Regions from separate parts of the Hydrogenophaga sp. L310 genome, predicted to be linked through region 1. Evidence: predicted binding sites of a transcription regulator. Region 1 holds the regulator's gene; each other region holds the start of a gene.

Region 1 (2,199 bases):
GGTTCACTTGCGCGAGCGTGCGTGCAAACGACTCGGGCGTCTGCAGCGGCAGACCGTAGATCAGATCAACGTTGACCGACTCGAATCCGATCTTGCGCGCAGTGTCCACCAGCGCGAACACCTGTTCAGCGGGTTGCACGCGGTGCACCGCTTTCTGAACGGCAGGGTCGAAATCCTGGACACCAAAACTGAGACGGTTGAAGCCCAGTCTCGCCAAGGTCTGAAGCCGCTGGTCGGTCACGGTCCGGGGATCCACCTCGATCGAGTACTCGCCACCCGGCACCAACTTGAAGTTGCGCCGGATCATCGTCATGAGATCCTCAAGCTCTGCATCGGACAGAAAGGTAGGCGTGCCGCCACCCAGGTGCAACTGGGACACGCTGTGCCCCTTCCCAAAATGCTGGACCTGCAACTCCACCTCACGTGACAGGTAGCGCAGGTATTCGGCCGCCCGTTCGTGGTGTTTGGTGATGACCTTGTTGCAGGCGCAGTAATAGCAGACCGACTCGCAGAACGGAATGTGTACGTAGATGCTGAGCGGAAGGGCCAACGAGCCGGCTCTGCGCTGCTCCAGCGCTTGTATATAGTCGCCCTCGGTGAACGCTTCCACAAAGCGGTCAGCTGTCGGGTACGACGTGTACCGCGGACCGGGAACATCGAATCGCTTGAGCAATTCATCGGAAATGGCGTGACTCACAAACTGTTCTCCAATGCTGAGCCCCGAATGTGCACCAGGCTCGCAGATCCTCCCTTGATCTTGATCAAGCCCCGGTGTGTTCGCAAGCCATCGCTCCCACGAAGGGCCTGGCGCGCGGTCATTTCCTCGACACAAGTCCCAGCTATGCGTTAAGCTCACCACCGATTTCCGGATAATTTATGGACGCACAAAGCATCAAAGTCGCCTGTTCGAGCTGCAACCTGCGAGAATTGTGTCTACCCATGGGTCTCAACCCAGACGAAATGGACAAGCTCGACAATGTCATTTCGGCGCGGCGACGCATCAAACGCGGGTCGGCACTTTTCAGTACGGGTGACCGGTTCACCTCGCTTTACGCGGTGCGTTCCGGCTTCTTCAAAACCTGTGTCACCACGGCCGATGGCAGGGATCAAGTGACCGGCTTCCAGATGACCGGAGAGATCATCGGCCTGGATGGCATCGTGAGCGACCGCCATTCCTGCGATGCCATCGCACTGGAAGATGCTGAAGTCTGTGTGATGCCGTTTGATCAAGTCGAGGAACTCTCCCGAGAGTTCACCACCCTTCAACACCATGTGCACAAGATCATGAGCCGCGAAATTGTGCGCGACCACAGTGTCATGCTGCTGCTTGGCAGCATGCGCGCAGAAGAACGCCTCGCGGCGTTCCTGCTGAACTTGGTTCAGCGCCTGCACGCCCGCGGCTTCTCCCAGTCCGAGCTGATTCTCCGCATGACACGCGAAGAAATTGGTAGCTACCTGGGCATGAAGCTGGAGACGGTGAGCCGCACTTTTTCCAAGTTCGTGGACGAAGGCATCATCGAGGTCAAACAGCGTTACGTCCACATCAAAAACACCGAAGGGCTCAAGCTGATCGTGCCCCCCCCGACCGGTCACTGAACCCAACATCTGTCCCAACAGGAAGCCTCAGCTGGAAACACTCCGCTGGGGTTTTTTATTTTGGAGATCTGCAGGAGCGTTCAGGAACAAGATTCATTCTTGGCACAATCCCGCGGCCGCTGATCCGGCGGGACAGGACACCGGTTCACTTCAAAAGGTGACATGGACAGCAAAGAGGTGAGTGCACTCGACACCATGGCCACGATCCAGAAGGTGAAAAATGCCAGCGTGTAGACCGCTGGACGAGACAACTCCAGAGGAGCCCCAAACCAGTGAAGATCACTCGGATCGATCATGGCAAACACGATCATCTCCAGAACCGCCGCCACCAAAAATGCGGGCCACGCAATCCACATCCATCGTTGAGCCGTCATTCCTGTTTCTCCTCGGGTGTTGTTGTGATCGATTCCGGGCATAACCGGTGCATAGTCGTTCAGGCCATGGCTTGGGATAGTCGCAGCACGCGCTATTACTTCGTCGGTGGCACCACAGGGGAGGCTGCGTGGTTCCGAGCCTGGTGAGCCGGTTGAAGTTGAATCAGCGCTTCGGCACGAGCTTGTCCGTCCAGCATCTGGGCCGCCTTCAGGTCGCGCTCAAAGTCGG
Region 2 (2,199 bases), on a different contig from region 1:
CAACGGCCAGCATGACCAAGGCATCGGCGCCCGGCCGCTGCTCGGGGATCGCGGCACAGACGTCGACCAGCCCCGCCCGCAGGACGTCGAAAAAAGCGGCGTGCCCACCCTGTCCCCGGGTGTCGGGCACCCGCTGAAACCATTGCACCAGGGTGTGCAACTGCCGTGAGAGCTCATGGGATGCGTCGAAGCGAGGAAGCAGGACAGGATGTGACATGGCGAGCCCGCATCTGGCGGGAACTGGTACTGGACAGTTCCCAGCATCCCCGATCGGACCGCGGCGGGCATTGACCCTGGTCACGCAAACACCACTCTGGTGTTCATCCTCAGCCGTCAAACCACCGCCCTCGCACACCACGTTACGCTGTTTCACCGGTGGCGGTACCGCCACCACGCCCCGGAGAACGGCGATCAGCCCTGACCCAGGCCCACCGGCGCGGGTGCACGCATCACGATGCGGGTGAACAGGCGGTCGAACTGCGGGTCGCGCGGTACGCGGCTGTTCAGGGGGTCCTGGTTGGTGGCGAACGCGGCGTTGAGCGCGTGCCAGTCGGCGTCGGTCAGGCTCTTTTCGGCTTCCGGCAGGATCACCGACTCTTCCAGCCGCATGTGCTCCAGGTAGAAATCCACATAGCGGGTCACCTCGTCCTCGAACGCCTGGCGCCGGGTTTCGCCCAGCAGTTCCCAGGCCATCAGCAAATGCATGAGTTCGCGCACACGCAATTCACCCTGCATGTGGTCGCGCTCGAGCTGGTCAATGGCGGCCATGGTGTGCGGCGCCACGCGCGCCACGCGGGGAAACAGCAGGTCCGATTCCTTGGGGTGGTGGTGCTTCTCGGGAAACTCGTCGATGTAGAACAGCATCGCCCGCAACACGTCAAAAAACAGCTCGGTCTGGCCGGTGCCTTCGGGATCGGGACCGCGCCGGACCATCTGCATCAGCGATTGCAGCATCGCCGCCAGCGAGGCGTGTTCGTCGCGGATGACCCGCAGGGCTTCGTGATTCATGGTGTTTGTCTCCTCAGGGATCAAAACCAACCCAGCGGTCGGTTAACTCGCCCCAAGACTATCACCGAACACGGCGCGAACCAGATTGACGCAAATCAACCCTGACCACCAAGTAGCAGCGCCCGGACGGCAGGCGACGCACAGCCGCCCACCCCACGGCGTTTCACCGCTGCACTGGCGGCTTCCAGCGCTTGAGCAACAGGGCGTTGCTGACCACGCTCACCGAACTCATCGCCATCGCCGCACCCGCCAGCACCGGGCTCAGGTAACCCAGCGCGGCCAGCGGAATGCCGGCGGCGTTGTAAGCGAAGGCCCAGAACAGGTTCTGCCGGATCTTGCTCACGGTGCGGCGCGAGATGTCGAGCGCGGCGGCCACCAGCATCGGGTCGCCGCGCATCAGCGTGATGCCCGCAGCGTGCATCGCCACGTCGGAACTGCCACCCTGGCTGTGGCTCATGGCCATGCCGACATCGGCCGCTGCGAGCGCCGGCGCGTCGTTCACGCCATCGCCGACCATCGCCACGGTGTGATGGCCCCCATGCGTCTGCCCGCCTGCGGCGTTCATCCGGGGCTCCACCGCTGGCGCGGGTCGCTGCCCCCCGAGGGGGCTGACCCCGCCTTGGGGCGGCCCGGCGGCGGGGTCACCGCTTTCCCTCGCCAACAATGCGGGCGGCGTGCCACCCTCCACCGCCGCCAGCGCCACCAGGCCCGGCGGCGGTTCGCGTTCGCCCAGCTTCAGGCGCTGAACCACCGCCGCCTTGTCGCCCGGCAGCACCTCGGCGATCACCTCGCCTTCGTCGGCCCGCAGGCCCAGCGTGTGGGCCATGGCCAGCGCGGCGCCGCGGTTGTCGCCCGAGACCATGAAGAGCCGCAGGCCCTGGGCCCGCAGCCCGGCCAGCGCAGCGGCCGCGCCGGGCTTGGCTTCGTCGGCGAAGGCCAGCAGGGCCAGCGGTGCCCATTGAATCAGCCGTTCGCCGGGCCGCCCCAAGTACGGCTGCACCCCCTCGGGGGGCCTGGCGGAGCCAGGGTCGGGGGCACTGCTCTCGCCCTGCGCCGCCAGCACCGACACCGTGGCGCCTTCGTCCTGCAGCGTCTGCGCGCGCGCCGCCAGCGGGCCCATCGCCGCGCCCAGCTCGTCCATCCAGCGCAGGCTGCCCAGCGCCAGCTTCGCGCCCTGCACCGTGCCCAGGC
Region 3 (2,199 bases), on a different contig from region 1:
GAAGCCAGCCTGTTGCCACCGGTGCGCGAGGCCTGGCTGGCCTGGTTCCAGACCATGCCGGACACCCCCTGCATCGCCATCTGCTCCACCAGCCAGGGGGATGCCGTGTGCAAGGGCTGCGGCCGCACCTTTGACGAAGTGCAGCGCTGGACCGGGATGACGCCGGGCGAAAAGCGCGCGAGCTGGCGGCGCATCACGCTGGAAGGCACCGCCTGGCGCTTCAACCGCTACGCCGAGCGGGCGATGGAACAGCCTTCAGGCTGGTAGGGTGTAGTTCGCCTGCGTCATGTTGTCGACGCCGCAGTTCACCGTGACGATCCAGTCGAGGAACTCCTGCACCGCGGCGCCCGCGATGGGTGCGCCGTGCTGCGGCACGATCATGTGGATCGGCAGCGTGCGTGCCATGTTGGCCCACAGGCGCAGCACCTTGTTGCAGACCATGTAGCGGCGGTGGAAACCCTCCATGCGCGGCAGGTGGGGGGCCAGCGAGGTGATGGGTTGGGCGGCGTCGGCCGAGGTGCCCAGCGACACACCGAGGTCGCCCGAGAAGAGGATGCGGCTCACCGGATCCCAGAACTGGAAATTGCCCTCGGCGTGCATGAAGTGCGCCGGCAATGCCACCAGCTCGGACCGGCCGAGCGGAATGCGCATGCCCGGGTCGGGGATGCCGATGATGCGCCCCGCGGTCTTGCCCGGCTTGCAGAAATGCGGCGCGAAACGTTCCCACAGGGTCGAGATGTAGAGCGTGGCCTGGGTGCTGGTCATCCAGCGGTCGAGCGAGGCGATGATGTCCGGGTCGGCGTGCGACGCCAGAATCTCGGTCAGTTTGCTGGGCTGGAAGTAGCGCCCGATGGTCAGCAGCAGCTCGTTGTAGGCCACGTTGCCGCCCGGGTCGATGATGGCGCCCTGCTGGCCATCGATCACCAGGAACTGGTTGGCCTGCACCGCTTCACCGCCCTCGTCGCTCAGGTGCGCGAACATCAGGCACACATGGCCGTCTTGGTTGAACAATTCAATGGCCATGGGGATGGTTGTGGGTTCTTCTGAAGGCGCGATGCATGCGCGGGACGGTGGGCGCTGCCATCATGAATGCTGGTTGCGCCACATCAACTGGTCGGTGCACTTTGCCAGCAAAGCCGCATGTTCAAGCCAACAGGCCACACAAACAGGTCACAAAAACAGATCGGTCCGAGAATTATGTCACGCCATTTCGGGGCAGCCGGGGCTGCCCGGGCCGTCCGGGCGGGGCACAGGGATCAGACGCGCTGCGCCAGTTCCGTGGCTTTGCCGACGTAGCTGCCCGGCGTCATGGCCAGCAGGCGGTCCTTCTCGGCCTGCGGGATGTCCAGGCTGCGGATCAGCGCGTGCAGGGCCTCGGCGGTCACGGTCTTGCCGCGGGTGACTTCCTTGAGCTTTTCATAGGCACCGGCCACGCCGAACCGCCGCATCACGGTCTGGATCGGCTCGGCCAGCACTTCCCACGACGCGTCGAGATCGGCGGCCAGCGCTTCTTCGTTGAGTTCCAGCTTGCCCAGGCCCACGCCCATAGAGTGGTAGGCCAGCACGGCGTAGCCCAGCGCCACGCCCATGTTGCGCAGCACGGTGGAGTCGGTCAGGTCGCGCTGCCAGCGGGAAATCGGCAGCTTTTCGGACAGGTGCTTGAGCAGGGCGTTGGCCAGGCCCAGGTTGCCTTCGGCGTTCTCGAAGTCGATCGGGTTGACCTTGTGCGGCATGGTCGAGCTGCCGATCTCGCCGGCTTTCAGGCGCTGCTTGAAATAGCCCACGCTCACGTAGCCCCAGATGTCGCGCGCCAGGTCGATCAGGATGGTGTTGGTGCGCGCGACCGCGTCGAACAGCTCGGCCATGTAGTCGTGGGGTTCGATCTGGATCGAATACGGCTGGAAGCTCAGGCCCAGGCCCAGCGGCTCGGGCGCTTCGATGACCTGGCGGCTGAAGGCTTCCCAGTCGAAATCGGGCCAGGCGGACAGGTGGGCGTTGTAGTTGCCCACGGCGCCGTTCATCTTGCCCATGAGCTTGACGCTGGCGATCTTCTCGCGCGCCGCGACCAGGCGCACCACGACGTTGGCGATCTCCTTGCCCACCGTGGTGGGGCTGGCGGTCTGGCCGTGGGTGCGGCTGAGCATGGGCACGGCGGCGAAGGCGTGCGCCATCTCGCGCAGCCGGGTGATCACGCCGTCC
Region 4 (2,199 bases), on a different contig from region 1:
CGCCCATCTGCAGCAGCTGCGGCAGCAGCGAAAGCGTGTTGAGGCTGGTGGGCTCTTCGATCGCGTAGTAGCTCGTGTCGTCCTCGACGTCGAAACGCCCCTTGCACAGCGTGGGGTAACCCGCGCTCTCGCCGGTGGCGTAGCGGTCGATCAGCACGCCGTTCAGGCGCGACTCCAGGCCCTTCGGGGTTTCCTGCCAGCGCACCGCCTTGGCGGGTGAACACACGCCGTGCGTGTTGGGCGATTCGCCGGTCACGTAGGACGAGAGCGCGCAGCGCCCTTCGACCATCACGCACAGGCTGCCGAAGCCGAACACCTCGATCTCCACCGGCGTCTTCTGCACCACCTGGCGAACCTGATCGAGCGAGAGCACGCGCGGCAGCACGGCACGCGAAATGCCGAACTCGCGGTGGTAGAGGTTGATCGCTTCGGGGTTGGTGGCCGAACCCTGCACCGAGAGGTGCAGCCGCAGCTGCGGGTGGCGCTGCGTGGCGTAGCGCATGAGGCCCGGGTCGGCCAGGATCACCGCGTCCACGCCCAGGTTCACCGCCTTGTCCATCGCCTCGCGCCAGCGCTCCGGCTGCGCGGCCTGGGGGTAGGTGTTGAGCGCCATGAACACCTGGCAGCCGCGCGCATGCGCATAGGCCACGCCGGTCGCGATGGCCGCGTCGTCGAAGTTCAGGCCGGCGAAGTTGCGCGCGTTGGTCGCGTCGCGCAGGCCCAGGTAGACGCAGTTGGCGCCGTGGTCCACCGCGGCCTTGAGCGCGGGCAGGCTGCCGGCCGGGCAGACCAGGTCCAGGGTGTGGGGGTTCTCTAGCGTGTGGTCAAGGGCCATGGAAGGGACGGTCATGAAGGCGGCACCGCGGACAGTCCGGTGCCAGGCGGGCGCGAAGGTATCAGCGGCCCGGGGCCCGGACGTTGACCTGGGTCAAGGGGCTCATGGCTTGATCTGGCGCAAGTCAGGCGCAACCACAGGCCGATCCGCAGCCCGTCTGCACCTGGGCCTCGAACTGCGGGAACAGCACGTTGTTTTCCAGGTGGATGTGGTTGATCAGGTCGTCGGACAGCTGCGCAATGCCGGCGTACAGGGCGCGCCAGGTGTTGCACGCGCCGCGCGGCGGGTTGGCGTCGTCGGTGAGGGCCATCAGGCGTTCGAGCTGCGCGCCGTGGCCGGTGTGGTCGTCGCGCATGGTCTGGATCGGCCCGCTGTCTGCACCCTGGCCACCCGCTCGCAGCAAAGGGAACAGCACCTGTTCTTCCAGCGCCATGTGGCCCAGCAGTTCGGCCTCCATGGTCTCCAGCAATTCGGCCAGTCCGACCGGCACATCCGGATTTTCGCGGTGCACGGCCTCCACGCGACGGGCCATGCGGATCAACTCGGGCAGTTGCTCGCGGTGCACCGCGTGGTAACGCGTGAGGATGTGGTCGACCAGCGCCTCGGGCGATTCGGTGGCGGGCAGTTCGTCCGGACGCTCCAGTTCCGCGAGTTCGGCCAGCACCGCGTCCAGCGGCAGGCCCTTGCTGGCGCAGGCCTGTTGCAGCGCCACCTGGCCGCCGCAGCAGAAATCGAGCTTGAGGCGGCGGAACACCGCGGTCGATCCCGGCAGGTTGACGGCGATCTGGCCAATGGCCTGCTGGGCGCGGTCGGTGGTGGGGATGGCAACGGTGGCGGCGTGGTTCATGGGGCTTCCTTAAATATTCACAGTGAATGCATGTATTAAAAGATAAAATTCAGACGAGGTGAATATTTCCTCAGAACGACACGGGGTATCCGGAAGAACGATGCCCCGCCGCCAGGAGATCTCGGCATGCGACTGACCCACTGGAGCGACTACAGCCTGCGGGTGCTGATGTACTGTGCCGCCTGCGCGCAACGCGTGAAGCCCGCCACCATCAGCGAGATCGCCGAGGCCCATGGCATCTCGCGCAGCCACCTGACCAAGATCGTGATGACGCTCTCCAGCATGGGCCTGCTGGAGACCACGCGCGGTCGTGGCGGCGGTCTGCGCCTGCTCAAGCCGGCGCAGGCGATCGTGCTGGGCGACGTGATCCGCCAGACCGAGACAGACTTCACCCTGGTTGAATGTTTCGACAGCGAGCACAACACTTGCCGGCTCGACGGCTATTGCCGCCTCAAGGGCGCGCTGCGGCAGGCGATGGACAGCTACCTCGCGGTGCTCGACGGGGTGACGCTGGCCG

Evidence for each region. Region 1 encodes FNR, which switches genes on or off when oxygen is low (the NO sensors DNR and NnrR bind a similar motif). Its sites were predicted from a motif close to TTGATNNNNATCAA; they were not measured.
Region 2: a site for FNR is predicted at 1,094-1,107, ahead of AC0GNO_RS14975 (hemerythrin domain-containing protein). Genes of this name have one in related genera too.
Region 3: a site for FNR is predicted at 1,097-1,110, ahead of AC0GNO_RS16875 (oxygen-binding di-iron domain-containing protein). Genes of this name have one in related genera too.
Region 4: a site for FNR is predicted at 919-932, ahead of ubiU (ubiquinone anaerobic biosynthesis protein UbiU). Genes of this name have one in related genera too.

What each region holds. Positions count from the first base shown of each region.
Region 1 is NZ_JBVPZA010000001.1:41,698-43,896, reverse strand. Features, by position in the region: gene hemN (oxygen-independent coproporphyrinogen III oxidase) at 1-697, opposite strand, end outside; gene fnr (fumarate/nitrate reduction transcriptional regulator Fnr) at 877-1,596, shown strand; gene AC0GNO_RS00200 (hypothetical protein) at 1,677-1,970, opposite strand; gene AC0GNO_RS00195 (nitrogen fixation protein FixH) at 2,066-2,199, opposite strand, start outside.
Region 2 is NZ_JBVPZA010000008.1:168,808-171,006, forward strand. Features, by position in the region: gene AC0GNO_RS14970 (hypothetical protein) at 1-160, opposite strand, end outside; gene AC0GNO_RS14975 (hemerythrin domain-containing protein) at 412-1,008, opposite strand; gene AC0GNO_RS14980 (heavy metal translocating P-type ATPase) at 1,172-2,199, opposite strand, start outside.
Region 3 is NZ_JBVPZA010000010.1:105,195-107,393, reverse strand. Features, by position in the region: gene AC0GNO_RS16880 (DUF3717 domain-containing protein) at 1-267, shown strand, start outside; gene AC0GNO_RS16875 (oxygen-binding di-iron domain-containing protein) at 256-1,023, opposite strand; gene purB (adenylosuccinate lyase) at 1,257-2,199, opposite strand, start outside.
Region 4 is NZ_JBVPZA010000010.1:28,564-30,762, reverse strand. Features, by position in the region: gene ubiU (ubiquinone anaerobic biosynthesis protein UbiU) at 1-850, opposite strand, end outside; gene ytfE (iron-sulfur cluster repair protein YtfE) at 960-1,682, opposite strand; gene AC0GNO_RS16480 (Rrf2 family transcriptional regulator) at 1,809-2,199, shown strand, end outside.